Regions from separate parts of the Bartonella sp. AU15XJBT genome, predicted to be linked through region 2. Evidence: predicted binding sites of a transcription regulator. Region 2 holds the regulator's gene; each other region holds the start of a gene.
What was found. Region 2 encodes LexA, which represses DNA repair genes until DNA is damaged. Its sites were predicted from a motif close to TGTTCNNNNTGTGTTCNG; they were not measured.
Positions count from the first base shown of each region.

Region 1 (10,545 bases), on a different contig from region 2:
GCCAAATCTCCTGCTTTAGCAATGACCGGACCTGAAGTAGAGCGAAAATTAACACCTAATTCTTTTGCCATAATCTGTGAGAGCGTTGTTTTTCCCAGTCCTGGTGGTCCTACAAACAAAACATGATCCAACGCTTCTTGCCGCCTTTTTGCGGCTTCAATAAATATTTTTAAATTCGCCCGTGCCGCCTCTTGACCAATAAAGTCATCAAGAACTTGTGGTCTTAAGGAACGATCCGGATCGTTGGGAAGAGGTGCGGGACCCAGAAGGCGTTGATCTTCATCTTTATGCATTGTTACCTTTTATTTAAGTAGGAGAAGAAAGCAATTTGAGACTATGGCGGATCAGCAGGGCAGAAGACACAGACTCCCCCTCAAGAGCGTTCATCGCAAGAGCAAGAGCACGGGCGGCTTGCTCCCGTTCAAAGCCTAGCTTCATCAATGCGGAAAGCGCATCATGGGCTGGTTGATGAGTTATCTCGCGCTGAGGAATCGAAACAGTCTTGACCGCTTGTTCAAAGGGGAGTGTTTTACTTTTCAACTCACTCACAATTCTTTCACTGACTTTTTTACCAACGCCCGGCGCGCGACTAATCATCGCCACATCGTTTAGGGCAATAGCTTGTGCAAGTTCATCTGGCGATAAAGTCCCCAAGATTGCTAAAGCAACCTTTGCTCCTACGCCTGGAACATTTTGGAGCATACAAAACCACTCCTGTTCAGCTCTTGTCGCAAAACCAAAAAGGCGGATTGCCTCTTCGCGAACATGCGTTTCAATAAAGAGACTTAAAGTCTCCCCAACAGAAGGCAAAGAAGGACGCAACCGATTTGAGATAAAAACGACATACCCCACACCATGAACATCAAGAACGATATAATCTTCAAAGATATGTTCAAGCGTGCCCTTTAACTTTCCAATCATATCGCCACCCTTGCCTGATAAGATTGATCAATTCTCTTACGATGCATGCTATGACAAAGAGCAAGAGCAAGGGCATCCGCCGCATCATTGCTATCAAATTCAGCCCGTGGGAGGAGAACCTTTACCATCATATGAATTTGTTCTTTAGCACCATGCCCGACACCAATAACCGATTTTTTCACTTTGTTGGGTGCATATTCAAAAACAGGAAGATTTGCTTGCGCAGGAACCAGCAGTGCAATCGCACGCGCCTGCCCAAGTTTTAGCGTTGCTGTAGCATCTTTGTTGACAAACACATGTTCCACCGCCGCTTCATGGGGCATAAATTGATGCACAACCTCTGAAAGACCTTTATGGATCTGATAGAGTCTAGAAGCCAGATCACACTGTACATCAGAAGAAACCGTCCCTGCAGCGACAAACTGAAGACGATTGCCCGCAAGATCGATAACGCCCCATCCAGTATACCGTAGTCCGGGATCAATGCCTATAATACGAATCGTCTCTGCCATAAGCGCTAGTTTATACACGTTTCCCCCTTTTGAATAAAGGCTTAAAGCCGCAAAGAAAGCAGCAGCAAAGGGCAAAACCAGTAAAAAGAAGGGCATATGTTATGAATTTATACAGTATAACACACGAACAAACAGCAACTTTATGAGACACAAATGCCATCAAACAAAACCATTCTCACCTTACAAGAAAGCAAAAGGAACCCATAAAAATTCCCCTTCGATATACTCACTCCCTTCTATCTGATCTTCAATGTCATAACGATTAAACCACCACAAGCAAACAAAGAGAGGGGTTGTCTTTGGATATATAAATGTAAAGATGCTCCTCTATGAACGGTATAGACTTCACGGGATCTTTTTACATTATACTCCCCATGATATGGACGTGAACAAACATTGCGAGGTATTTTTTACATACCCCTCACAACACAAGAGCATTATAGGGAGAGTATTGCATGAGCAACACGGGGCCCATAAAGCCCCCCATAATCCCCCGTAGAGCTTTTTAAGACAATTTATTTTGTGATTTTAGATGTTTTATTTTCCGTGAAGAGAGCCCCTCCTATTAAAACTGAGAGAACTCAAAAACGAAAACCCCAAAAATGAAAACAATGCATCATGATCATGAGAAAACGCATTGATTGACAAGAATACCCTAGCATTCTTTATGTTGAATGACAGCCCCAAATATCGAAAGTTTCTCTCATTCCCAACCTATTTTTATGTTGTATCTATCAAAACCATTCCCTTGCACATCATAAGCGGAAGAGCCATGTGGCATGGAACTTTACAAGAGGGCATGCTTCTTATGAACCATCTCAAATATAAAGCTCTGTCACAACATGAGAGGTTAGCAAAATGAATGATGGGGCTTTACTCTTTTATGAAGCGTAAAAATAGAAGAGCACAATAGCTTTTAGACACTTTATGGGAAATTTTATACATTTCATGGAGGAATTTACCGTTATGCCATTCACGGACGACCGTCACGAAAGGGAGGTGTGACGCGCCTTCAGAGATATTTCTTTAAAGCAAGCGCGCAGATTAGCAACACAAATATATTCCGTTTGGGGTGTTTATTATAACACACATTTTCCAGCAATTTTATGAGGAATAAATTATAGAGCTTTCCCTCCTCCCCACCTCTCAAAGGACGAAGATTCCTACCAGCGTTATCTTATAAAAAACAACGACTCTCGATAGCTTCTTACTGTTGACCACTTATGTGCCCCCCTTCATAAGCACTAAGGATAAGCCCTGCTCTCAACACATACGTACTGTAATTTTAAATACTGAATACATCACAGCTATGTGCCTTATATCTCTGCCTTAAACGAGAGTATTTTACGATAGAATAGGATAATCGATGTCCAAGAGCTTGGCTAATATCCGGCATAGCCTGATCATTCTCATAGCTAAAATAAAATCACACAATATCAAAAGAAAGCGTTCCAGCAACAATAAACTGAAGCCGACCACAGCCCATACTCCACACCATAATTCGAAATCAATGCCCCCTCTTTGTCATAAACTCAAGATATTTTTCCACACTCAAAGAGAAGCTAAACAGAAAAAACTCTCCAGATTAATTTTAGTCACGACAACGAATATACCGCTCAAAATATCACAAAAAAAAGCCAAGAAAATATCCCTAAACGCCCAAAGGCTGTTTTCAGCAATTCGATTTGTTTTCCCACTGGATTTTCATCACCCAAGATACGAGCCGCCTCTTACTTTTCAAAGCACATAAACAACAGCCGCATATCCTAAACAAAAAACATAGCGCCTCTCAAACGAAGCGAATAGGCTAAAACCCAAGGAAATATGCTCTAAGAACGCCCAAAGGCTGTTTTCAGCAATTCGATTTGTTTTCCCACTGGATTTTCATCTTCTAAAGTACAGGAAGCAGCCGTCTCCCATCCTGCGCGCATATACTTGATGCGTGCTTCCAAACGCAGTGAATGAGCAACAAATTGGCGGAAAATTTCTGGTAGGTCGTTCCAATAAGGGGTTTCAAGTTCTAAGGTTGGTGTTTGAAGGGAGACTTTTACGATTTCTTTTTTTATTTGTTCTGGTGACATTTCCCCTTCACGCTCTGCCCGAAGAAGAAGGAGTTGAGAGGCAATTTGCATAAGTCGTGTACTTAAATACATCGCCTCTTTTGCATAGATTGCAGAAATTTCTGCCGAAAGGGAACGTGCTACTAATTTCCCTTCTGAATCAATATACGCTGCGGTTTTTTCAATCAGCGCCATTGTTTCTTCATAGAGACGATTAAAAGCATTTTCAAAAGCATTATGCTCAATCATGATAATAGGTTCATCATAGGGACATTTATGTACACTCACGCTTTTATACTCCAAGTATCAGCACAAAACCACACCACTCAACGAACAGAGTAATAAAAAGTTTCTTTGTGTTGCTGTATAGAATGCTTTTTTTTAAAATTGACTACCTCTTTTAAATTTTTTGCGCAATGCGCTTTTTATACTAAGGTTAACGCCACCAAACAAACCCCATGGGAGCGTTTTTCTTATAAACGGATCAGTTTCCTTGAAAAGGCCCCCTGCAAAGACCGCCGTTTTTCACAATAATAAGCCACTCCAAATTGCAGCGCAATCCCCGTTATCATTAAGAGGCTATCGGAAAAAAACGTTCCTGTCATCACTGTTTTTACAATTTGTCCAAACATCGCAAAAATGGTTCCCGTTACAAAGACCGGTAAACTATGTTTTCCTAAGATTGCTAAAGGATGCTGCTCTGAAACATAAAACCATTTATTGACACGCGGTAAGCATAGAATGAGAAAGGATAATGCAAGAACATGGAGCAAACGTGGCAAGCTTAAAAAGGTTTTATTAAAGTTGATCAACGCACAAGACCAACCGAGCCCTCCCAAAACGCCCCACCAATTTAAGCGCACCCATAACAGCGCCAACAAGAGATACGCTGCCGCACAAACCAGCCAAAAAGACTGAAAAGCGATTGTTTTACCTTGTTTGAGTGCTAAAGTGCTGGTCAAGCCTATAACAAATAAGAACTGCCAAGAAAGAGGATTCAAAAACCATTTTCCCTCTATAGGATAAGAAGGGGGAGCAATTTTATAAAATCCGCAAGTAAGATAGAGTATAAACGAACCCCAAAGCAGCCACTTTGTCTGTTTACAACTCAAATAAAGGATAAAAGGCGCAAAAAACATCAAAACGATATAAAGCGGCAGAATATTATTATAGCCTAATTGATGCCCCAAGCTTAAAGTGCTTAAAAATGCGATAACAGGCTCTGTAAAAAAGAGCCCCACATTGTTCATTGATAACAGCTTTTCTGTTTGCCATAAGAAAAAAGCCCCTAAAAACAGGCTGAATGTGACAAAAGTGGTCAAAAGATACGCCCCATAGAGCTGAAAAGCTCTCTGCCAATATTTTCGGATAATAAAAGTAAAAGGCTTCTGCTGTAACCGCCCATGAAAACTTAACCCCAGCGAAATTCCTGAAAGCAAAACAAAAATCTCTGCAGAATCGGAAAAACCAAAATTTTTATGGGTTATATGCTCATAGAGAGTCCCGGGAATATGGTTGATGAAAATCGTCAATAAGGCTAAAGAACGAAAAACATCAATGCGTGTATCACGACGAAAAGGCTGCCTATTATGATCAACAACAGCTTGGTATTTCATAAATGGACTCCCACACGTCACAAAGCCCCTAAGTCACATAAAAAAAGTCGTTACGCTCATCACAAATAAGATAGGATGAAACTTTAACTTTTAAGAGTCAAGTTTCTTTTTAAGTGTTATTTTTTTAAGGTAAAAGGATGAAAAACACCCATACATGTATGACGACGAAAAGGTTGTATCGTATGCTTAACAACAGCTTGGTATTTCAAACATCTTGCTATTTCATCAAAGCACTCCCACACCTCTCCCCTTGAAATCATGGGAAAATAGTGGTTACCCTCATCGCAAACAAGCATCAATAGGATGAAGCTTTAATTTTTGAGCATCATTTTTTTCTAAGAAACAGGGATATAGCATGACACAACAAAAAAATAAACCGATTGAATCCCCTCTTTTTCCTCAATTGGTTTTAACCCTCAATGTTCGACGCAACACCCCGCACAGTTTTTTGCGTCCCATTTTGCAAACAAAATCCTTTGCATGCGTCATTCTTTACGATTCTGAAAAGCAAAAAGATGATGGCTCTTTTTTACAGCAACAAGCACAAATTTACGCAGAAGATATTCAAAACAATGGCGCCGCTCTTCTCATCACTGATGACAGCCGCATTGCGGGACGCATAAAGGCTGATGGTTTGCACATAGAAGATGATTTTAACGCTCTTGAAAGCTTTAAAAATCAGCAAAAGGAACAAAAAATCTTAGGCTTTGGCAATCTACGCAATCGTCATAGCGCCATGCTTGCAGCAGAAACAGGTGTTGACTATCTTCTGTTTGGCAAATTAGGAGCTGATAAAAAACCCCATGCGCACCCCCGTAATCTCCAATTGGCAGCGTGGTGGGCAGAGATTATGGAAACCCCTGCCATTATCCAAGTAGGAAGCGATTTCGCAACCTTTGATGAAGCCTTAAAAACTGGATGTGAATTTGTCGCTGTAGAAGAAGTTATTTTGGGGAACGACAATCCTTTAATATTGCTTAAAACAATGCAAGAAAAATGTGAAAACACCCCCTTGTAATGTGGGAGGGGAATTCATAAATTAAGTGTTAATAAAAATCCAAACACCCGCCACTATATTACTTATATAGAATACACAATAACAGATTAAAGGGGAGAAAAATGTGTTTTTCTTTCCGCAATTCTATCAAATGAGATGAAAAAGCTTGCGCTTTTTTTACATAATATATAGAGAAGAATCATCAAAACTTTCTAGTTCAATGTCTTATAAAAAGAAGCCATTATGATTGGGGAAACTCATCATTGTTGATATTGGTTAATGCATACCAACAACGAATGATGGAAATATGCAGGGGACATAAAAAATGAAATACAGAGGAACGTTTGAAGATCTTCAAAACATAGTTTGCAAGTGTGGATATAAAATTAAAGAAATTAAGTCTCTATCACTTAATTCTTCTGGAGGATATCAGATCAAAACCTGCGATGGAGGAATTATTAATTGGTATGAAAGTACAGGAACACTTAGCTTTCAAGGCAAAGAAAACACAAAACAAAAGTTGAGAGAAGATTTAGTTCAATATATAGAAACAAAATCAACGACTCCTTTTCCAAAAATTGCTTCCAATACCTCAAATAAAAAAATTTTTATCGTTCATGGTCATGACCACGTTGCCTTAGAGCAACTTGAACTTATTCTTCGCAGACTTGAGCTCGAACCATACATTTTACAAAATACTGGTGGTAATGGCTTTCCCATCATTGAAACTTTGAAAAAAGAAATTTGTAAAGGTTCTATAGGATTTGGCATTGTACTGCTAACTCCCGATGATATAGGCTATGCTATATCTGACGGTGAAACAAAAGCGCACCCCCGTGCACGACAAAATGTTATTCTCGAGATGGGAATGTTAATCTCCATACTTCCTTTTGATAAAATAGCTATTTTATACAAAGAAGGCGTTGAAATACCTTCAGATGTTAATGGAATTTACTACCTTTCTTTTGAAAAACACGTACAAGAGACATTTCCCAAACTTATTAATCGCTTAAAAGGAGCGGAGGTCCCTTTTAGTCAAGATGCCATTCCTTGTGCATTAAATTCTATGTGAATAACACTTAATCTTTAGTTTTTAAAACGCACGCCCCCATAAAACCATGACACTTCACCGCAGCCCATAAAGCCACCACGTTCTTTAAAGACAAAAAAGCTATTACGCACATATCCTTCTTCAATAGCCAAGCGATGGTGCAAATTTTAATAAAGAAACCGCTTGTAAATTCATTACCGTGGAAAAAATCATTTTAGACCTTTTGATAAGCACGGCTCTGATATCATGATTTTGGTTATCGTTTCAGAGAGATTAAAAGGCGGATAGACTCTCATTAAAAAACTATCTTTTATTGTAAATATCTCAAATTCCTTTATGAATCAAAAGGTCTCTTGGTCGCATATGCAACGATCAAGAGGGCTCTAAAGCCTGAAAACTCAAACATGAATTGACCAACTTTTTGGGTATCGCGGAATTCCGGGATATTTTGCTCTGTCCAGGGGCGATAAGCACTAAAAGCAAAAAGACTGATTAGGTTTCAGTATTTTTAGACTCCCAGAATACTATGCGAAGGCGCGCGCACTTGGCGAGGGAACAATGCAAAAACAAGCTTAATTAACGATATTTTCATTGGCAAAGAAAACACACTATATCATTTACCCGCGCAAATAATCTCCAGTAAGAAAAATAGTTATGCTTTATTACTTGCATCAAAATTACTTGCATCAAAACCACACTGCCTCTCATTAAAAACTATTTTTTATTGCCAACCTCCTGAAATTCCTTTATGAGTTAAAAAGTGTCTTGGTCGCATACGCAACGACCAATAGGGATTAAAAGCCTGAAACCTAAACATGAATTTACCCCGCTTTGCGGGTATCCCGGAATTCCGGGAGATTTTGCTATGTCCAGGTGCTTACCAGCACTAAAAGCAAAATGCTGATTTAGGTTCAGTACTTTTAACTCCCGGAATACTCATGCGAGGGCGCTCGCAACCGGCGGGAGGGTAAAATGCAAACCAACACTCTTAATATTGATCTTTTTGTCGGCAAGAAAATTCGCTTGAGACGACAAATGCTAAAGATGTCTCAAAAAGCCTTAGGGCATGCTTTAAGGATAAGCTTCCAACAAGTTCAAAAATATGAAAACGGCTTAAATCGTGTCAGCGCGGGGCGTTTAATGGAAATTTCCGATATCCTCAATGTTCCAGTTTCCTTTTTTTATGCAGATATCATCACGAAACAACAGCCTCCTTATCATCATGATGAAATCATCTCGAACACAGAAGAATACCAACTGCTCAAAAAATTTAGAGTTTTGACCACGATAAAAAAGAGAGCTATTCTACAGCTCATCTCTGATGAGAATACAAGCTAAAATCATGCGATAGCGCACACTAAGCTCTATTCAAAGTCACCCCTTTTGTGAACGCTTTATATTGCTTGCATCAAAAAACACGCTACCTTTTGCTTTACAAACCCTATACGTTAAGAAACGCTCTTTTTTATTACCATTCCCCTAAAAATTACTTTATGAATTGAGGGATGTTTTGATTTCATACACAACAGTAAGGAGAGCTCTAAAGCTTTAAATCTAAACATGAATTGATCCCGCTTTGCGGGTATCCCGGAATTCCGGGAGCTTTTGCTATGTCCACGTGCTTACCAGCACTAAAAGCAAAATGCTGATTCGAGTTCAGTGTTTTTAACTCCCGGAATACGCATAAGGGGGCGCTCGCAACCGGCGGGGACAATGCAAACCAACAAGCTTAATTAACGGCATTTTCATTGACAAAGAAAACACACTATATCATTTACCCGCGCAAACAATCTCCAATAAGAAAAATAGTTATGCTTTATTACTTGCATCAAAATCACACGGCCTCTCATTAAAAACTATTTTTTATTGCCAACCTCCTGAAACTACTTTATGAATTAAAAGATGTTTTGGTCGCATACGCAACGACCAAAAGGGGCCTTGAAAACCCTAAGTTCTAGCGTAAAGATGAACCCACTTTGTGGGTATCCCGGAATTCCGGGAGTTTTTGCTATGTCCAGGTGTGTTTCCGCACTAAAAGCAAAAAGGCTGACTAGAACTCAGTATTTTCAAGCTCCCGGAATACTTATGCGAGGGCGCTCGCAACCGGCGGGAGAGTAAAATGCAAACCAACAATCTTAATATTGATCTTCTGGTCGGCAAAAGAATTCGCTTGAGACGAAAAAGGCTCAAAATGTCTCAAACAACTTTAGGAAACGCTTTAGGAATAAGCTTCCAACAAGTTCAAAAATATGAAAACGGCTTAAATCGTGTCAGCGCGGGGCGTTTAATGGAAATTTCTGATATCCTCAATGTTCCGGTTTCCTTTTTTTATGCGGATATCGCCACCAAACAACATGCACCCTACCCTCACGACGAAGCCATCTCGAACACTGAAGAATACCTGCTGCTTAAAAGATTTAGAACGCTCACTTCGATAAAACAAAGAGCCATTTTACAATTACTCTCTGAACCCAATGAAAGCTTTTAATATCATGTGAATACAATAGGCTTTATTCATCAGAAGTTATCCATATTTAAGGATATCTCCCTCTTCAATATGGACGCTTTTTCATTGCACCAAACCACACACTCTTTCATAAAATAAAACAATCTTCATTTTTATTGCCAATCCTCTCAAATTACTTTATGAATGAAAGGGTATTTTTGATCGTATACGCAACGATCAACGGGGATTAAAAACCCTAAGGTCCGATACATAAAAATGAACCCACTGATGTGGGGGTCCCGGAATTCCGGGAGATTTTGCTATGTCCAGGTGCTTACCAGCACTAAAAGCAAAATGCTGATTTGGACTCAGTGTTTTTAACTCCCGGAATACTCATGCGAGGGCGCTCGCAACCGGCGGGAGGGTGAAATGCAAACCAACAATCTTAATATTGATCTTCTGGTCGGCAAAAGAATTCGCTTGAGACGAAAAAGGCTCAAAATGTCTCAAACAACTTTAGGAGATGCTTTAGGCGTCAGTTTCCAACAAATTCAAAAATATGAAAACGGCTTAAATCGTGTCAGAGCGGGGCGTTTAATGGAAATTTCTGATATCCTCAATGTTCCGATTTCCTTTTTTTATGCAGATATCATCACGAAACAACAGCCTCCTTATCATCATGATGAAATCATCTCCAGCACAGAAGAATACCAACTGCTCAAAAAATTTAGAGTTTTGACCACGATAAAAAAGAGAGCCATTTTGCAGTTACTCTCTGATGAGAATGCAAGCTAAAATCATGCAATAGAATGCAACACGCTCTCTATAATATGACACGCACTCTAGAGCCCACAGACCTCTCTTTATCAACATTCCATGTTCTTCATAACCAATTCCCCCGCTCTTCATCAACAATTCAGTTACGTATTCGTAAAAGGATAG
Region 1 covers NZ_JAQITG010000003.1:99,117-109,661, reverse strand. The annotation lists gene ruvB (Holliday junction branch migration DNA helicase RuvB) at 1-293, opposite strand, end outside; gene ruvA (Holliday junction branch migration protein RuvA) at 307-921, opposite strand; gene ruvC (crossover junction endodeoxyribonuclease RuvC) at 918-1,433, opposite strand; gene PVV57_RS02585 (DUF1465 family protein) at 3,263-3,781, opposite strand; gene PVV57_RS02580 (OpgC family protein) at 3,967-5,109, opposite strand; gene PVV57_RS02575 (thiamine phosphate synthase) at 5,465-6,127, shown strand; gene PVV57_RS02570 (TIR domain-containing protein) at 6,432-7,178, shown strand; gene PVV57_RS02565 (helix-turn-helix domain-containing protein) at 8,130-8,495, shown strand; gene PVV57_RS02560 (helix-turn-helix transcriptional regulator) at 9,277-9,645, shown strand; gene PVV57_RS02555 (helix-turn-helix transcriptional regulator) at 10,033-10,398, shown strand.
Region 1: a site for LexA is predicted at 1,618-1,635, ahead of ruvC (crossover junction endodeoxyribonuclease RuvC). Genes of this name have one in related genera too.

Region 2 (10,545 bases):
GCAAGTTTATTAGGTAAAGTGGTATTAATACCAACCAAAGTATTATCGGATTCAACAATTTCTAATTGATAGGCATATTTTCGCTTGGTGTTGTTATGATATGAAAGCCAAATATTGGCGTTGGGAGCTGTCAGTCCAAGCATTGATCCTGTATTTGGTACCGACACGGTGAAGACATGTTGATCATCTTGTTTCACATCTGCAAGGAAGCGTTTATAACGACGGATAAGCTTTGCAGGAAAAAGTTTGGGAGTAAAATGCATATTCTTTTTTAGGGTTTATGATTTCATAATTCAACTGAGATTATGATTTGTAGGGGCTATTCTTATTAAAAAAGATAAAATTGATGTAAAAAATGCTACGATAGCTTATATAAATTGTTATAAACTGCATCATTTATTTTAATGGCTTTTGAAATTTACTATTAGAAAGTCTACACTCTTTGAGTGAGAAAATGACATTGTCTATAATTTATTATTAAACAACATTAGAATAATATAAAAAAGGTTGCATTAAAAAATAGTGGAGAGGGAGATTGTTTAAGTGAAACTAGGTAAGATTGATGGCTGGAACGAATAAGAATCGTGAAAATTTAACAAATGGTCCCATCATTATTTTAGTTGAACCGCAGCTTCCTGAGAATATTGGTATGGTTGCAAGGGCAATGGCAAATTTTGGGCTTTCTAAGCTTCGGCTCGTCAAACCTCGAGAAACATTTCCGAATGAAAAAGCTAGAGCTGCTGCAAGTAAAGCCGATCATGTCATTAACAACGCCGTGATTTTTGACACATTGCGTGATTCAATTGCAGATTTACACTATGTTTTTGCCACAACAGCACGTGAAAGATGCGGATTTAAAACGGTAAAAAGTGCTGTCGAAGCCGCAAATGTAATCCGTCAGCGTGAAAATATCGGACATAAAACAGGTATTGTCTTTGGAAGAGAGAGATGGGGACTAGAAAATGATGAAATCAGCCTTGTTGATGAAATCATCACTTTTCCAGTTAATCCTGCTTTTGCATCACTTAATATTGCGCAAGCGGTTCTTCTGATGTCTTATGAATGGATGAAAACAGGTCTAGAAAATGTGAGCGATACAGCATTTCGTGCACCAGAGATGGAGCCTGCAAATAAAACAGTGTTTCATGGTTTTTTATCTCAATTAGAAGAGGCTTTGGATATTCGTGGGTATTTTAGACCCCAAGAACGAAAAGAAGTTATGCTTGCAAATTTGCGCTCTGTGTTTACGCGCGCCAACTTTAGTGAATCTGAGGTTCGCTTATTGCGAGGTGTTGTATCTTCATTGGATCATTTTTCTCCACAATATCCACGGGGGAGTAGAGCGCCTCGAGAGCGCGATCGTCAAAAAATTAAAAACAAGTGTGAAAACTGATGGATGAGAGGCCAGTTCTTTTTTTTGATAGTGGTATTGGTGGCTTGACAGTATTGAGGGAAGCGCGCGCGCTCATCCCTGAAATACAATTTATTTATGTGGCTGATGATGCGGGATTCCCTTACGGTAATTGGGAAGAAAATATCCTAAAAGAGCACGTTTTAAAGATTTTTACAAATCTTTTAACGCGCTATAATCCCGTCTTATGTGTGATTGCTTGCAACACTGTTTCTACACTGATGATGGCAGATTTACGACAAAACTTTCCTCATGTTCCTTTCGTAGGAACGGTTCCTGCAATTAAATCTGCTGCTGAACAAACAAAATCTGGTTTTATTTCCGTATTAGCAACTCCTGGAACAGTTAAACGTGCCTATACAAATGAATTAATTAACTCTTTTGCTGGACAGTGTCATGTTCAGCTTGTAGGAAGTGAAAAGCTTGCTGGATTTGCTGAAGATTATTTACGTGGAAAATCTATCGATTCAGAAGAGTTAAGAAAAGAAATCCAGCCATGTTTTGTGAAAAAAAATGGCAAATATACTGATGTTATTGTTTTAGCCTGCACTCATTACCCTTTTTTGATTAATTTCTTTCGTGAACAAGCTTTATGGTCCGTTGAATGGATTGATCCAGCAAAAGCGATCGCCAAACATATTAGATCATTATTACCCTTGTCTGAAAAAATACATCAGAAACCCATAAAGAAATATCAAGATTTTGCGTTGCTGACGTCGAAAAATATCACTGCTTCAACGGAGCATTTGTTAAAAGGATTTGGCTTAAAACTTATGAAAAGAGTTGACTTTGAAATACGAGATCAATAAAGATGCTCCAGCTTTTTCTTTCAAGAAATGGCAGTAATTGACGTGTCCCGTGGATAACTTTGCATATTGGTATGTTAAGCTATTCTGTCAGTCTTTTGTATTTAAAGGCAGAGGAGGGCGCGTTTCCTTGGGATCTTCAAGATCTCGTGTTTTATTTTAAAGGAAATGCGATGAGTAAACGCGAAACAACAAAGTATAAAATTGACCGTCGTATGGGAGAAAATATTTGGGGTCGTCCCAAATCTCCTGTCAATCGTCGTGATTATGGTCCAGGTCAGCATGGACAGCGCCGTAAAGGAAAACTTTCTGACTATGGGGTGCAATTGCGCGCTAAACAGAAGTTGAAAGGGTTTTATGGCGATATTTCAGAAAAGCAGTTTCATAAAACTTATGTGGAGGCTGCTCGTCGACGGGGTGATACGGGTGAAAATCTTATCGGTCTGTTGGAATCTCGTTTGGATGCTGTTGTCTATCGTGCAAAATTCGTTCCTACGATTTTTGCTTCTCGCCAATTTATTAATCATGGTCATGTGAATGTAAATGGGCGACGCACAAATATTCAATCGTATCGTTGTAAGCCAGGTGATGTTATTGAGGTTCGGGAAAAATCGAAACAGCTTGTTTTGGTTTTAGAATCAGTGCAATTAGCAGAACGTGATGTCCCTGATTATATTGAAGCAGATCATAAACAGATGAAAGCGACCTTTACACGTATTCCTGCTTTTGCAGATGTTCCTTATGCTGTGCAAATGGAGCCTAATTTGGTCGTTGAATTTTATTCTCGATAATTTTTTATGAAAAAAATTGTTTCTCTTCTATTATTATAATTTCAAACTATTGTGTTGTTTTTATAATCCTTGAGGTTAACAAATATTTTGTGAATGGTTCTATATTAAGTTTATGACACTATTCTCGTGTTATAAGCTTATATAGTTCCATTTTTTTTTCATATCTGTTTTGATAAATTCAGAAAACATAAATGTAAGCGTGCTTTATATTTTGTTTCTGTCTTTACAAAACGAGCGACTACTTGTGCAGGTTATGATCTTATGAATGATGTTTCAGTTGAATATCAGGCAACAGAAGAAAACGAAAAGAAAGATGATTTTTTGGCAAACCAATCAGATGATTGTCATCCAATATTTCGGCGTGCTCCTTCAAGTGTGGAATTTAATAAATTACGCAAACGACTTTTGCGTCATATGCGGCAGGCTTTGGATGATTTTTCGATGCTCTCGACTGGAAAAAAATGGCTTGTCGCTTTATCGGGTGGAAAAGACTCTTATGGTTTATTAGCACTTCTTTTAGATTTAAAGTGGCGTGGTCTTTTACCCGTTGAAATTCTGGCTTGTAATCTTGATCAAGGACAACCAGGATTTCCTAAACATATTCTTCCAGATTTTTTGAGTTCTTATAAAATTCCCTATCGTATTGAATATCAAGATACTTATTCCATTGTTACAGATAAATTGGCACAGACACAGACATATTGTTCACTTTGTTCTCGATTACGACGCGGTAATCTCTATCGCATTGCACGTGAGGAGGGGTGTTCTGCATTAATTTTAGGACATCATCGTGATGATGTTTTGGAAACATTTTTTATGAATTTATTTCACGGTGGCCGATTAGCCGCTATGCCTGGAAAACTTAAAAATGATGAAGGAGATCTTTTTGTATTACGCCCTCTTGTCTATGCCGCTGAGGAAGATATGGAAAAATTTTCTCAAGCAATGCAATTTCCAATTATTCCTTGTAATCTTTGCGGTAGTCAAGATGGTTTACAACGTAATGCAATGAAAGAAATGCTGAAAAATATCGAAAGACAAATGCCAGGACGTAAAGATACAATGATTCGCGCTTTAACGAATGTGCGCCCAAGTCATTTGCTTGATAAAAAATTCTTTGATTTTAAAAGGTGTTAATAAAATGAGATATAAAAAAATAAGTTCAAATAGTTTAAGATAAAATACTTATTTATAATGATAATTTATTGCTTTGCAATTTAACGACCATAGGTGTTTTATTTCAAATTTTCTTATATTGTATCCATAAAAACATCTCCTTGCATATCACAAACAGAGCTCTTGTGTGTATAAAACACATTTTAAAAAGCTTCCTTTAAATAATTAATGACTGTCGCAATATGGAAAAATGGGAAAATAATATGACGGTTGGTTTGCTCTTTTTTTAAGAGAACCTTTTAGATTTTATTTTATCTTATCCTGTTGTGCAATAAAACATCTCGTCATTTAGGGTGGTGAACCAAAATGATATAAGCACTTGATAAATTAAGTATTTTTAGAGTGTATAGCAAAAACTCAAGGCAGGGATTATCCGTAAATCCTCATGAAGTGAGTCACATAAGTGATCGCGCCCTATTGTGAGCAGTTGTTTTTTTATAAACTGTCTCTGATCAGAAACTTTGTCATTGGGGATGGGAATAAGTTAAATTTTTTCAAACTGCTATACCATAAAGGTCATAGGCATCCGATTGTTCGATTTTAACGGTGACAAATTCACCGATACGTAAGGGGCGTCGTGATGATATATGGACAACACCATCTATTTCTGGAGCATCGTATTGACTACGTCCTTTGGCAACTTTTCCTTGACTTTCATCGATAAGGACTTGGAGTCTTTTTCCAATTTTTTTCTTTAAAAGATGTGTCGAAATTTGTTGTTGTTTTGCCATAAAACGATGCCAGCGATTTTCTTTCACGTCCTCAGGAATATTTTCTAATCCCAAATCATTTGCTACGGCCCCTTTTACTTCTTCATATTTAAAGCATCCAGCGCGTTCAATTTTTGCTTCTTCTAGCCATTCTAGCAGCATATTAAAATCTTCACTCGATTCACCTGGAAATCCAACAATAAATGTTGATCGCAAAGTAAGATCTGGACATATTTTTCGCCACTTTTCAATTCTACGGTTTATTTTTTCCATAAGAGCAGGACGCTTCATATGACGCAAAACAGTCGGTGATGCATGCTGAAAAGGAATATCCAGATAAGGGAGAATTTTTTTCGCAGCCATAAGTTCGATAACTTCATCCACATGAGGATAAGGATAAACGTAATGCATACGTACCCAAATACCCATATCACCTAGTTCACGACAAAGATCAAAAAACTTTGTTTTAATTGTACGATCTTTCCAAGAATTTTCGAGATATTTAAGATCAATACCATAAGCGCTCGTATCTTGTGAAATAACCAAAAGTTCTTTTACACCCGCTTGTACGAGTTTTTCAGCTTCGCGAAGAACGTCACTAATGGGGCGTGAAGTGAGATCACCACGCAGTGTAGGGATGATACAAAAACTACACCTGTTAGAGCATCCTTCAGAAATCTTTAAGTAGGCGTAATGGCGAGGTGTTAAACGAATACCTTGGGGAGGAACTAAATCAATAAACGGATCATGAATTGGAGGAATTGCTGTATGAACAGCTTCTATAACACTTTCATAAGCTTGCGGTCCTGTAATAGCTAATACATTTGGATAGGTTTGACGAATAACATCAGGATCAGCACCAAGACAACCAGTCACAATAACTTTGCCATTTTTTTTGAGCGCTTCATCAATATTGGCTAATGATTCTTTTCTGGCAGAATCAAGAAAACCACAGGTATTTACAATAACGACATCAGCTCCTTGATGTTGACGTGAAATCTCATACCCTTCAGAGCGGAGGCTTGTAATAATTCGCTCAGAATCTACGAGTGCTTTTGGGCATCCGAGGGAGACAAAACTAATACGAGGTGCTACCATGATGATCCTATAATTACTATGAACGATTGAGTTCCGCTTTTATTGACTTAAAAAGTAAAAAATGTTTTTTATTTTTATATATAACAATCTGTTACAAATTTATTTGATTTTTTTCTACAATATTTTATGTGATTTTATACTGGCATACGATTTTAACTTATTATACCGTAAAATACCGTCGTTGAGGATGATGATATAAGACAGACTCCTTCAAAGTATTCAAGCTCTTTTAGAGTACGTAGTGAATATTTTAAGCTTACTTGTCGAGCCTTCCATCATCGAAAAACATAAGAGGGAAGGAGGAATCCGTTCGATAAGGATTTGGATTGTTTATAGACCAAACTGGAGGCATCCTTTTCCTTTGGCTATGGGGAGAAAGTCAATTGCGTGTGACACAATAAAAAATACTTAACAGATTCTTTTACTCTATTTTATTGGCGTATGTATAGCGTATTATAAAATAGGGTTGTTTTTTAATATTTGCGAATAAGACCGGTAAGTTTGCCTTGTATTTCTACACGCTCGGATTTGTATGTACGTACTTCGTAATGAGGATTAGCGGCTTCTAATGCAACAGAGGTTCCTTTGCGTCGATAACGTTTTAATGTTGCCTCTTTTTTATCAATAAATGCGACAATAATTTCACCTGATATTGCTGTATTTTGACGTTTCACAATAATTGTATCTTTATCAAAGATACCAGCTTCCACCATAGAATTATCTTTAACTTCTAATGCATAGTGCTCACCTGTATTAACCATATCGTGTGGAAGAGAAAGTGTACTTGTTTGTTGAAGTATGGCAGAGACAGGCACGCTTGCAGAAATACGTCCCATAATGGGAATAGTGATATTTTTTATTTCTTCTACCTCAAAGTTACCAAGATTAGTCAAGTTTTTTGATATTTCCCTTTTATTTTTTTCTATCATACTGGGAGAAATCTTACGTGCTAGAGAAAGGTTAAATGTTATTCTCTCGGGGAGTCGAATCACCTCCACTGCACGAGCGCGATTGGGCAAACGGCGTATAAAACCTCGTTGTTCTAAGGCTATAATGAGCTTATGAATGCCTGACTTTGAAGAAAGTTCTAAAGCATTTTTCATTTCTTCAAAAGAAGGAGGAACACCAGTTTCTTTTATATGATTGTGAATAAATAAGAGGAGCTCATATTGTTTACATGTCAGCATTCAATCTTCCAATCAAAAAAATAAAAAAATTTATAGTAAAAAATACGTGTATATATAATAATTCTACAATTTTTTCGCTAAATCAAAATTATTTGCTTTATTTTTGACCTTATAAGTGAAGTTAATTAGGCAATCTATTTATTTAGAGACATATTTAAGGTATGATAGGTATGGAATTTTACTTTAATAAAGTTATCATAATATTTCTTATATATTGTAAAAACACATTAATATTAAATAATATATAAAAAATATTTTATAGCTCTGACTGAATTACCCTACACTAAATTTTATGGTCAGAGTGTTATCCTTCTATTTTTTAATAGATCTACGTATTTTATCATTTCTCGTATAAAAAGTTAAATAGAATACATTCTTTCAATAGCGACTTTATGTGTATTTAGAATTATTTTATGTGTATTTAGAATCATTTCGCATATTGTTTCTGTTTTTTTATTTTTTAGTCAAATTATCTACAGCTACAATAATGAGCATAATTTATAGTCATGTCTGATATTTTCAATGAAACTAAATTTTTTTGCTTCATATCTGCCTTATTCTATAGAATAATTGGCTATTGTTATAGAATCATTGTACGTGAGTAAAAGTCATATCTTCAAAATGCCATTATTGCTCATTCGCATATTTGTTTTTAAAAAGATATCTCTCAATATGCCTGCTTCCATCAAAATGATCTTGCAAATAACATAAAATCTTTTGAGCAACGCTATCTTCATATCTCAAAAGTCTACACCACCATACTATTTTGTCCGCCCCTTATGTTGCAATAATTTTTGGTTGTTGAAAGGACATACAAGAGGCATTTTCATTTCTTTTTTTAATCGTTTTATTCTTCTCCTTGTGTTGAGTAAGCAAATGATTTTTATTATTTTAATATAAAAAGAACAAAAGAATTTGATATGAGAAAATCTTACGGTATTCAGATCTCTCACTCGAGTGATAAAATGATAAATTATTATAAATCAATGGGATATATTATAAATCTCTATTTATATTTGAAAATTGAAAACTAAGACATAAAGATATAAAAATAAACTATAGTAAGAAGTATTTTTCTGCTCTATCCATGATGCTTAACAGCCCATGTGTGGAGGAAGAGGGGGGCTTATAATTTTACCATTTCGAATCTATGAGATATTTTTATCGTTAGATTATTTCTTTATCGAGATTTCAAAAAGAAGATCAAAGAGTAACTTTACAATGACGAGGAAAGGGAAAAAACGGAAAATTATTGATAACTGGAAAAAAATAATAATATTTTTTCAAAAGGTGTTGACCAAATGAAAAGTCAACCGTATGTTCCCTTCACTTTCTACAAATTATATAGTCTGCAAACTAGATAGCTTGTGTGAGAGCGCGTAGCTCAGCTGGTAGAGCAACTGACTTTTAATCAGTAGGTCCAGGGTTCGAATCCCTGCGCGCTCACCAACTTTAAATAATATCAATAAACTATACAGAAGTTTGAGAATCTTTGTTATTTTGATTCTTTTTAGTTTTTTTGACTGCCCTAATTCTTTTTGAGATTTTTTGATTGATTCTATAGTCGATCATTTTTTATCAGCTGTTTTTATATAGAGCGTTTTTTCTCCAACCCAAAAGTGCTTTATGTTTATGAAACAATTAAACCTGTGCTGATAGCACGTATAGCTACTCGTTTTCGCAATTCATGGGCTGTGCTTTAATACCCGCTGCATTATATGGAACAAGCTGGTAAAATCGTCATACTTATTCACAGTTTGTGTTTATTCACAGCTTATCTTATAAGATGATTTTATATAATAACATATTGATTTATCTATTTTTTTATTTTCTAACGTTTTTATAAAGTGCATTTATTTCTTATGACAATCATAAAATGGTTAACAATGTGTTAATTTTTTGATAAAAGGGGCGAATTCAAGGGTGGTATATGCGCGAGGGGTATCATTTAAAAACGTGAATTCTCCTATCGCGTACAAAAAGCGTGACGTGGTTTTTACAGTAGTACTTAACAAAAACTAAGTGGACTGAATAGATGCCTTCAAATAGTAAAAAGAAATTTACTTCTATTATTAAACCGACATTTCAATTATTTTCTATGATCGTCATTTCTCTGTCATTGGTGTCTTGTTGCGCAAGCGAAACTATGCATTTTTCAATAAAAGATTCCTATCAGAATAAACCAATTGACGTAAATACTTCTGTTCTCCCGAAACAAATGTCCAATAACAGAAATCAATCAGAAGAAAAAAGGCGTGGACGAGCAGTTGTTGGTAAACCTTACCAAATAAAAGGAAAGTGGTATTACCCTGAAAATGATCCAACGTATAAACGTGTTGGTGAAGCATCATGGTATGGTTCAGACTTTCATGGGCGTTTAACTGCCAACGGTGAAATTTACGACATGAATCTTCTGACTGCTGCTCATCCTACAATGCCTTTACCTAGCTATGCTCGTGTTACTAATTTGAAAAATGGATCTTCACTCATTGTTAGAGTGAATGATCGCGGACCTTTTATGAAAGATCGTATCATTGATTTATCAAAGCAAGCTGCGGCAATACTTGGTTATGTGGATAGGGGAGTCGCAGATGTTAAAGTAGAGTATATTGCTGAAGCGCCCATTGGCTACTATGATGGTGCATATTTAATGGCCTCTTATACTCCTGGAAATTCTGCCTCATATTCATTAGCGTTGGAAAATGTTTCGAAAAAAAGAGAAACTGCTTTGTTCAAGGAGCGCAATACAGGAAACAAAGAAGAATTAGCTAAAGCCTCCTCTGTTTCACAAGAACAGCGCAATAAAACTGTTTCAGTAAAATTGCCAGAAATTGGTCCTATCATGGTTGATAAACCGGTACCATTCGATCAAGTTGCTTCTATAAATAAGCTAAACAAAAGAACAAAGATTAATTGGCTACAACTGTTTTGAGAAAAAATATGTTAATTTTTAATCGATATCATTTTCAAATAAAAAGTGATGAAAAAAGGTCGAGGTTGAGTGTTATCATTAATAATTTAATACGTCTCTCCAATCCATTGCCAGTCTATTTTTGATTTTATGACAGTGTTTGCTGATAAAGCGCGTGTTTTTTTCTGCTATAATGGCTTTTGTCAAATGAGAAAAGCCGGATTGTGTGAGTCTGTTTGTGTAATCTCTGAAACGACTATACAATCTAATTGGGAAAGAATATAAAGTCTAAAAAGCAAAAGATATTTCCTTTTGATTCTGACTTTGCGGCCTTCGAAAGCATAAGGGTAATATCTTATGAGGAGATTATGCATTGTTTTATGCTTTTTTATCGATTTCTTAATAGCATAACACCCTTCACGTAAACTGAACAACCTCAAAAAAAATACACTTTT
Region 2 covers NZ_JAQITG010000010.1:12,115-22,659, reverse strand. The annotation lists gene sfsA (DNA/RNA nuclease SfsA) at 1-263, opposite strand, end outside; partial or broken gene PVV57_RS05835 (RNA methyltransferase) at 563-1,400, shown strand; gene murI (glutamate racemase) at 1,393-2,220, shown strand; gene rpsD (30S ribosomal protein S4) at 2,391-3,008, shown strand; gene ttcA (tRNA 2-thiocytidine(32) synthetase TtcA) at 3,270-4,145, shown strand; gene rimO (30S ribosomal protein S12 methylthiotransferase RimO) at 4,679-5,992, opposite strand; gene lexA (transcriptional repressor LexA) at 6,466-7,179, opposite strand; tRNA gene PVV57_RS05805 (tRNA-Lys) at 8,553-8,628, shown strand; gene PVV57_RS05800 (septal ring lytic transglycosylase RlpA family protein) at 9,215-10,111, shown strand.

Region 3 (10,545 bases), on a different contig from region 2:
GTGGAGACGTTTTATGGCATCAGCAGCAGAGCAATTTGCTTCCAATATAAACTTCGGTACCTTTTCGCGTGCAACTGAATTAAAAAAACGGATCTGGTTTACTCTGGCGGCACTTCTTGTCTATCGTTTCGGCACTTATATTTCTCTTCCGGGTATTAATATTGATGCTTTACGGCAAACATTTGAGCATCATGCATCGGGTGTCCTAGGACTGTTTAATATGTTTGCTGGAGGTGCTGTTGGGCGTATGGCAATTTTTGCTTTGGGTATTATGCCTTATATATCGGCATCTATTATTGTACAATTGCTCACCTCCATTATTCCTTCTTTGGAGACCCTAAAAAAAGAGGGTGAGGTAGGTCGTAAGGTTATTAATCAATATACGCGTTATGTAACAGTTATATTGGCTATTCTGCAAGCTTTTGGTATTGCGGTTGCGCTTGAAAGCGGTATAGGGACAGGGCTTCAAATTGTTGTAGAACCAGGTCTCATGTTTCGTATCTCTTCTGTTATTACACTTGTTGGCGGGACAATGTTTCTCATGTGGCTTGGCGAGCAAATTACATCACGCGGTGTTGGTAATGGGGTTTCTCTTATCATTTTTACAGGGATCGTAGCCAACTTTCCTTCTACTTTTGCTCAGCTTTTGACCGCGCATAGTCAGGCTGATTTATCAACTTTTCTTTTAATAGCAATCGTTCTTATTGCTGTTTTGGTTATCGCACTTATTGTTTTTATAGAACGTGCTCAACGGCGAATTCTTATTCAGTACCCGAAACGTCAGGTTGGTAATCAAATGTTTCAAGGTGATATGTCGCATCTTCCTTTAAAATTGAATACTGCTGGTGTTATTCCGCCTATTTTTGCTTCATCTTTATTGTTATTACCCGCCACTATTAATAATTTTTCTGATAAAATGCCCCAATGGATGCAAGCCATTTCTTATTCTCTTGGCCATGGGCAACCACTTTATATGATTATTTATGCATTTTTAATGGCGTTTTTTTGCTTTTTTTATACGGCTATTGTGTTTAATCCAAGTGATACTGCTGATCAGTTGAAAAAACATTCTGGTTTTATTCCAGGAATTCGTCCAGGTGAGCGTACAGCGGAATATATTGATTATGTTTTAACGCGTATTACTGTTGTGGGTGCACTTTATATTATCTTGGTTTGTTTACTCCCTGAATTTATGATATCTGCATTCCAGGTTCCTTTTTATCTTGGGGGGACGTCTTTGTTGATTGTTGTGACTGTTACTCTTGATACGGTTGCTCAAATCCAAGGGCATCTTGTTGCGCACCAATATGAAGGGTTGATAAAAAAATCAAAACTTCGTGGAGGTCGAAGAAATCGATGAGAGTTGTTCTTTTAGGCCCTCCTGGAGCGGGGAAAGGGACGCAAGCTAAAATGTTAACTGAGGAATATAATATTCCTCATTTGTCAACAGGGGATATGCTGCGTGAGGTTATTGCTAAAGAAACGGAAGTTGGTAAAAAAGCTAAAGCTATTATAAGTTCTGGTGCTTTGGTTCCTGATAGTATTGTTAATCAAATCGTATCAGATCGGATTGATGAAGCTGATTGTATAAACGGTTTTATTTTGGATGGATATCCAAGAACTGTAGGACAGGCAGAAGCGTTACAACAGATGCTTGAGTCAAAAAATATGCCGCTTGATGCTGTTATTGAGTTGTGTGTTGATGAAGACGCATTGATTGAACGTATGAAAAAGCGTGTTCAGGAGACGGTCGCGGCTGGTGGACAAGTCCGTTTAGATGATAATCCTGTTGCTTTTGCAAAAAGATTAGTAGAATATCGTGAAAAAACATCTCCTTTATCAAAATTTTATTCAGAGAGAGGAATGTTGAAGGTTATTGATGGAATGATTGGTATTGCTGAAGTGACACGTATAATTAAAGGTTTTCTTGCATAAGATTTTTTTGAGAAGTAAATGAAAAGAGTTGACTTTTGAGATAAAATCTATCACAAACAACTTTAATTTATTTCAGTTGAATAGGCGGATTCGGAAGAGTTTTGTTCTGAGTCTATTTTTTTCTGTAAGGTACATCAGTTATTTTATAACAATTTGTCAACATAATTAAGGAGAGTAGGCGTGGCTCGTATTGCTGGCGTCAATATCCCGACAAATAAGCGTGTAATTATTGCGCTTCAATATATCCACGGGATTGGACCAAAATTTGCTCAAGAAATTACTGAAAAGGTTTGTATTCCCACGGGGCGTCGTGTGCATGAGCTTTCAGATGCCGAGGTGTTGCAGATTCGTGAGGCGATAGATCAGGGCTATCAAGTTGAAGGTGATCTTCGTCGTGAAGTTGCCATGAATGTTAAGCGTTTGATGGACCTTGGTTGTTATCGTGGATTGCGTCATCGTCGGTCTTTGCCAGTTCGGGGACAGCGTACACATACGAATGCTCGTACGCGTAAGGGACCTGCTAAGGCAATTGCTGGTAAGAAGAAATAAGAATCTGTGTGAGAGGTTTTTTATATATTCTGTTTCTTGTTGAAGTTGGTTTGACAAGGGAAAGAAGGTGGAGCTGCTGATATTACGGCAGTGATGAGATCGTTGAAAGGAAAAATATGGCCAAGGAAGCCACACGTGTTCGTCGTCGCGAACGTAAGAATATTTCATCAGGTGTTGTGCATATCAATTCAACATTTAATAATACAATGATTACGATTACTGATGCGCAGGGAAATGCAATTGCGTGGTCATCTGCGGGGGCTCAAGGGTTTAAAGGGGCGCGTAAATCTACACCTTTTGCCGCTCAAGTTGCTGCGGAAGATTGTGCGAGAAAAGCACAAGAACATGGTATGCGTTCTTTGGAAGTTGAAGTTTGTGGTCCTGGGGCAGGGCGCGAATCTGCTCTACGTGCGTTGCAATCTGTTGGGTTTGTCATTACTTCTATTCGTGATGTAACACCAATTCCTCATAACGGATGTCGTCCGCGGAAAAGACGGCGTGTTTAATTGGGTGTTGTTTTTTGTTGTCGGAGATTTCTCTGATGTTCACATTGGTCGTTACGATTGAATGGTAACGGAACTAAAGAACGGGAATAAAAATATGATCCAGAAAAACTGGCAAGAACTTATTAAACCCAATAAGGTTGAATCATGTACCCATGATAATCCAAATATTATAAGCGTAATTGCTGAGCCTCTTGAGCGGGGCTTTGGTTTAACACTAGGAAATGCCCTTCGTCGTGTGTTGTTATCTTCGCTTCGTGGTGCTGCTATTACTGCTGTACAAATTGATGGCGTCTTACATGAATTTTCATCAATTCCGGGTGTTCGTGAGGATGTTACAGATATTATTCTGAATATAAAGGAAATTGCACTTCGTATGGAAGAAGAAGGGCCTAAGCGTCTCGTCGTTTATAAAGAGGGGCCTGGTGTTGTGAGAGCGGGGGATATCAATACCGTTGGGGATATGGAAATTCTTAATCCAGATCATGTTATCTGTACGCTTGATGAAGATGCTGAAATTCGTATGGAATTTATTGTCAACACAGGAAAGGGGTATGTTCCATCGGATCGTAATTGTGTTGATGATGGGCGCATAGGACTTATTCCAATTGATAGTCTTTATTCACCAATTCGTAAAGTGTCTTATAAAGTGGAAAATACGCGTGAAGGTCAAGTTCTCGATTATGATAAATTGACGTTAACGATTGAAACGAATGGTGCTGTTAATGGAGAAGATGCTGTTGCTTTTGCAGCACGCATTCTCCAGGATCAATTATCATTATTTATTAACTTTGAAGAGCCACAGAAGGAGCCTGTTGAGGAGGCTGATTCTGAGCTTTCCTTTAATCCTGCACTTCTCAAAAAAGTGGATGAATTAGAACTTTCCGTTCGTTCGGCAAATTGTCTTAAGAATGATAATATTGTCTATATTGGTGATCTTATTCAAAAAACAGAATCTGAAATGCTTCGGACACCAAATTTTGGTCGTAAGTCATTGAATGAGATTAAAGAAGTTTTGGCATGTATGGGATTGCATCTTGGAATGGAAATTCCTGCATGGCCGCCTGAAAACATTGATGATCTTGCTAAACGTTATGAAGATCAGTATTGAAATTAGAATTTAAGGAGAGGGCTTATGCGCCATAGTAAGTCAGGCCGCAAGTTGAATCGGACTGCCAGTCACCGTAAAGCGATGTTTGCAAATATGGCAACGTCGTTGATCGAGCATGAGCAGATTGTGACAACACTTCCAAAGGCTAAAGAAATTCGTCCTATTGTTGAAAAACTTGTTACTCTTGGTAAGCGTGGTGGTTTGCATGCACGTCGACAAGCAATTGCAGCACTTCGTGATACAGGGAAAGTTGCAAAGTTATTTGATACACTTGCGCCGCGTTATGCATCACGCAACGGTGGGTATTTGCGTATTATGAAAGCGGGGTTTCGTACCGGTGATAATGCGCCCATGGCTGTTATAGAATTTGTTGATCGTGATGTCGAAGCGAAGGGGGCTGGGGATCGTGCTCGTATCGAAGCTTCTGAGAATGAGAAGGGAACGTCCTCATAAGTTTTTTATTTTGTTGGATTTTTAAAGGCCGCCTTATCTTAGGCGGTTTTTTTATACATATTTTTAAGTTTGTTTTACTTGAGAAATAGATGGTGAGAGAGAATTATAGGATATTGAATTATTTGATTTTTATAATATTTATTGTTTAAATGGGTTGTTTTTATTCTCTATTATGAAATATTAATGGAGATCCTTTATTTGCGGGGATGCTTTTTTAAAATTCTATGAATCTTCAACAGAATAGGCTGATTTTATAAGGAGTAGATTATGAGGTATTCTTTTTGGGTGCGGCTTTTTTTTGCGATTATGATGCTGATATCGTTTGATCATATCTATGCTCATGTTCCTCAGACAGAAAAAGAAATCACTCTTTCATTTGCTCCTTTAGTTAAAAAGACAGTTCCATCTGTTGTAAATATTTATGCAGCACGGCAAATTAGAGCGCGATCACCTTTTGCGGGTGATCCATTTTTTGAGCAATTTTTTGGTCGTTTACAAAATAATTTTCCTGTTCGTAAGCAATCATCATTAGGGTCAGGCGTGATTGTTGATGCACGTGGTTTGATTGTTACAAATTACCATGTCATTAAAGATGCAAGCGAAATTAAAGTGGCTTTTTCTGATGGGCGAGAGTTTGAGAGTAAGGTCGTGCTCAAAGATGAAGCAACGGATATTGCCATTCTTGAAGTTGATGCAAAAGATACTCAGTTTCCTGTTCTTCCTTTGGGGGATTCTGATACTGTTGAGGTTGGTGATCTTGTTCTGGCTATTGGTAATCCTTTTGGTGTTGGTCAAACGGTTACAAGTGGTATTGTTTCAGCGCAAGCGCGTACACGTGTTGGGATTTCCGACTTTGACTTTTTTATTCAAACAGATGCAGCCATTAATCCAGGAAACTCTGGTGGCGCTTTAATTGATATGAAGGGGCAATTAATCGGAATTAATACAGCTATTTATTCGCGTTCCGGTGGTTCTGTAGGGATTGGTTTTGCTATTCCAGTTAATCTTGTAAAAGTGATGCTTGATACTGTTAAACGCGGTGGAAAATATTTTGTGCCGCCTTATATCGGGGCATCCTTTCAAAATGTTACACCTGATATTGCTGGTGGTTTAGGTTTAGAACGTCCTTATGGGGCTCTTATTATTGAAGTTATTAAAGACAGTCCTGCTGAAAAAGCCGGCTTGAAAGTAGGTGATGTTATTTTGAGTGTGCAGGGGGTGCGCGTTGATAGTCCAGATAGTCTTGGGTATCGTTTGATGACGGCTGACGTTGGTCATAGTCTTGCTTTAGAATATTTACGAAGTGGCAAAACTTTAAAAACACAAATAAAGGTTGCATCAATATCGGAAACTACATCTGTAAAATCTGAAAAAATTACGGGTGATAGTCCTCTTGCTGGTGCCGAAGTGTTAGATTTAACACCGCAAAATAGTCGACGTTTTCATCTTCCCATATCGGCAAAAGGTGTTGTGATTACCAATCTTGATGAAATGAGCAATGCTTCTGGAATTTTTCGTCCCGGAGATATCTTACGTGTTGTAAATGGCCATAAGATTCAAACAGTTCATCAGTTGAAAAAAGTTCTTATGCAAACGCGTTCGCGTACTTGGCAATTGGAATATGAACGTGATGGTATGTATATTCGCCAATTTATTCGTTGAGGTTTTTTTTGGAGAAAGATTTTTTTACTTCGTCATTTGATCCTAAAGTTAATAAAAATCAGCCACTTGCAGAAAGAATGCGTCCTTGTTCTCTCAATGAAGTTGTGGGACAAAAGCATTTAATTGGAGAAGATGGCTTGCTTTCACGGATGGTGGCAGCGGGCTCAATTGGATCGATGATTTTTTGGGGGCCTCCAGGGACGGGAAAAACAACAGTTGCACGTTTGTTAGCACTTGAAACAAATTTCGCCTTTGAACAAGTTTCTGCTATTTTTACAGGCGTTGCTGAACTTAAAAAGATTTTTGAAGTTGCGCAGAGGCGTTTTATGTCTGGGGATAAAACGCTTCTCTTTGTTGATGAAATTCATCGCTTTAATCGTGCACAGCAGGATAGTTTTCTTCCTGTGATGGAAGATGGTACGGTGGTACTTATTGGTGCAACGACCGAAAATCCTTCTTTTGAACTTAATGCTGCTCTTCTTTCGCGTGCACGGGTTTTAACATTTCTTTCTCATGATCATGAAAGTTTGGACATGCTTTTGAAGCGTGCTGAAGAGGTAGAAGGAAAGTTTCTTCCCTTGGATGATGGTGCTAGAGACGTTTTGATAGGGATGTCTGATGGTGATGCACGGGTAGCATTGACATTAGCAGAGGAAGTGTGGTCTGTTGCGCGCTCGGGAGAGATTCTTGATGCTGGTGCTTTGCAAAAAGTTATTCAGCGTCGTGCACCCATTTATGATAAAGGACGAGATGGGCACTATAATCTCATTTCAGCGTTGCATAAATCCGTTCGTGGCTCTGATCCTGATGCGGCGCTTTATTATTTAGCACGTATGTTGGATGCTGGTGAAGATCCTCTCTATATTGGGCGAAGATTGGTTCGTATGGCTGTTGAAGATGTTGGTTTGGCAGATCCTCAAGCTCTTGTCATTTGTAATGCGGCAAAGGATGCCTATGATTATTTGGGGTCACCAGAAGGAGAGTTGGCTTTGGCACAGGCATGTCTTTATGTTGCAACTGCACCAAAGTCAAACGCGACATATCTTGCGTATAAAGCAGCACTGCGTTGTGCGCGCAAAAATGGTTCTTTACCGCCTCCTAAGCGTATCCTTAATGCACCGACGAAATTGATGAAGGAAGAGGGGTATGGAGATGGTTATTGTTATGACCATGATGAACCAGATGCTTTTTCAGGACAAGAATATTTTCCTGAAAAACTTGGGCGACAGAGTTATTATAAACCAGTTGAGCGTGGATTTGAGCGTGAAATTGTGAAACGTCTTGAATGGTGGAAACAATTGCGCCAAAAGCGTAAAAATCAACAATAAAATTTGAGTTAAAACACATTTTTATTGATTTTGGATTTAATTTTTTATCCCTCATGTCACCGTATGAACAAGTTAGTTTATATTTTAAACACTTGTTGCATTGCTCGTAGAGCAATCTTTTTTTGAAACGCATATCTTTTTATGGATTCATAATTTAAGAAATCTGTCATTCAACTCTTAAAGCTGCTTTGTTTTTGCGGTTTTAAGCGATTAAGATATTTATTTATATTGATATTTCATTGTTTTGTATGTTGAATGAGAACCCCAAATACCGTATGTTTCTCTTATTCCAAACCTAATCAATCAAAACCATTCGCTTGTACGTTACAAACGGAATTAACGTGTGATAAAAACTGTACAAGAAAAAACTAAAAATGACACTATGAATCTTTTCAAATGTCGAGGGGCTTTGTAACATTGGGAGCTGGAAAGTGTGTCGTGGTGTCATGATGGTGGTGCTGGGTTGTTTCAAGCGTAAAGATGTCGGTGCTCAATGGATTTTACAGTATATCATTTACGGGCACTGTCGCGAAATGGGTGTGGCGAGCGTTGAAAGATGTCTTTTTCAAACAAGCGCGTGGAGATGCAACACAAAGGCGTTCTGTTTTTTGATGTAATAGGGTGTCGTTTTTATTGATGATGTATTTTGTGTGATTAAGGGGAGCGTTTTTCTCTTAGGGATTTAACCAAAGGGGTAAGGAGAAAGGTTGAACATTGTGTTGAAATTTAAATTGTTGCTTTTCTAGAGAGAGATAAATGTGCTAACTTGCCCTCCTATAGGAGTATTATTTTATTTAGAATTTCTTTTGTGTCATAAGGTAAGGAGTTTCAATTCTTTATTTTGATGCTCATGATATGTTATAGACATAACGTGGGGGTAGAGATGGAAATAGTCTGTGAACATCTAAACTCAAGACTTTAGTTAAATTAAAAGTACAGTGTACACTTTAGAAGTGTTAGATTATTATGAATCGGTCAAGGATATAATCGTGGATAAAACAAAAGCTCTCGATGCTGCTCTCTCTCAAATTGAACGTTCTTTTGGTAAAGGCTCGATTATGCGTCTTGGGCAAAAAGAGCAGGTTGTTGAAATTGAAACAATCCCAACAGGGTCATTATCCTTGGATATTGCTTTGGGGATTGGTGGGTTACCGAAGGGGCGTATTGTGGAGATCTATGGACCAGAAAGTTCTGGGAAGACAACATTGGCTCTACATGCTATTGCTGAAGCCCAGAAAGGGGGAGGAATTTGTGCTTTTATTGATGCTGAACATGCGCTTGATCCTATTTATGCGCGCAAGCTTGGGGTTGATTTAGAGAATTTGTTCATTTCTCAACCGGATACCGGTGAACAAGCATTGGAAATTACAGAGACGTTAGTTCGTTCTGGTGCAGTTGATGTGCTTGTTGTGGATTCTGTTGCTGCTTTAACACCGAGAGCAGAAATTGACGGTGAAATGGGTGATGCTTTGCCCGGATTGCAAGCTCGGTTAATGAGTAAAGCGTTGCGAAAATTAACAGCAGCAATTTTTCGCTCTAACTGTATGGTTGTCTTTATTAATCAAATTCGCATGAAAATTGGTGTGATGTTTGGTTCTCCCGAAACGACAACGGGCGGAAACGCTTTAAAGTTTTATGCTTCTGTTCGTTTAGACATTCGTCGTATTGGCTCTATTAAAGATCGGGATGCAATCGTTGGTAATCAGACGCGTGTTAAAGTAGTGAAGAATAAACTGGCACCTCCATTCAAACAGGTCGAGTTTGATATTATTTATGGAGAAGGTATTTCTAAAGTAGGTGAATTGATTGATTTGGGTGTCAAGGTTGGTATTGTGGAAAAATCTGGTGCATGGTTTTCTTATAATTCTCAGCGTTTAGGACAGGGGCGTGAGAATGCAAAGCAGTTTTTGCGTGAACATGCGGAAATAGCTACAGAGATTGAAGCCGCTTTGCGCCAAAATGCTGGTTTGATTGCGATTGAATTGTTAGAAAATGCAGGGTCAGAAAATATAGAAAGTGATGAAGTCATTTGATAGAGCGTTTTTTCGTCTATAATTTTTTCATTTAAGTTTTTTTCTGTTTTTATTTGTTTGAGTTTTTTAATATACAGCCATTTTTTCTCAATTTTTTTGAACAAATAGTCCATTCTTTGATTAAATTGACTCCATGCGTGGCAAAGAGAATATTTAATGAAGGGGATTTTTCTTTTATGGTTTTATGCGGTATTCTGCAGGTGTATATATGAATAGTGTTAATAATATTCGGTCAACATTTTTGGATTATTTTCATCGTAATGGGCATCAAGTTCTTTCTTCTAGTCCACTTGTTCCACGCAATGATCCTACACTTATGTTTACAAATGCAGGGATGGTGCAGTTTAAAAATGTTTTTACCGGACTTGAACAGCTTCCTTATAAAAAGGCTACAACGGCACAAAAATGTGTTCGTGCGGGTGGAAAACATAATGATCTTGATAATGTTGGTTATACGGCGCGCCATCATACATTTTTTGAAATGCTAGGTAATTTTTCTTTCGGCGATTATTTCAAAGAAGAAGCCATCTTTTTATCATGGGATCTTTTAACAAAGGAATTTTGCCTCCCAAAAGATAAATTGTTGGTAACCGTTTATCAGAGTGATGATGTTGCTGCTGAATTATGGCGTAAAATCTCAGGTCTTCCAGATGAGAAAATCGTTCGTATTGCGACAGCTGATAATTTTTGGGCGATGGGTGATACAGGTCCTTGTGGTCCTTGTTCGGAGATTTTTTATGATCACGGTGATGAAATTTGGGGTGGTCCTCCTGGAAGTATGGAAGAAGATGGTGATCGCTTTATTGAGATTTGGAACCTTGTTTTTATGCAGTATGAGCAGCTTTCTAAGGAAGAACGTGTTGATTTGCCTCATCCTTCTATTGATACCGGTATGGGATTAGAGCGTATCGCGGCTGTTTTACAGGGTGTTCATGATAATTATGACATTGATCTTTTTCGTGCATTAATTG
Region 3 covers NZ_JAQITG010000013.1:28,160-38,704, reverse strand. The annotation lists gene secY (preprotein translocase subunit SecY) at 14-1,360, shown strand; gene PVV57_RS06705 (adenylate kinase) at 1,357-1,935, shown strand; gene rpsM (30S ribosomal protein S13) at 2,116-2,484, shown strand; gene rpsK (30S ribosomal protein S11) at 2,601-2,990, shown strand; gene PVV57_RS06690 (DNA-directed RNA polymerase subunit alpha) at 3,085-4,098, shown strand; gene rplQ (50S ribosomal protein L17) at 4,123-4,551, shown strand; gene PVV57_RS06680 (DegQ family serine endoprotease) at 4,819-6,213, shown strand; gene PVV57_RS06675 (replication-associated recombination protein A) at 6,222-7,541, shown strand; gene PVV57_RS06670 (hypothetical protein) at 7,973-8,158, shown strand; gene recA (recombinase RecA) at 8,531-9,574, shown strand; gene alaS (alanine--tRNA ligase) at 9,783-10,545, shown strand, end outside.
Region 3: a site for LexA is predicted at 8,387-8,404, ahead of recA (recombinase RecA). Genes of this name have one in related genera too.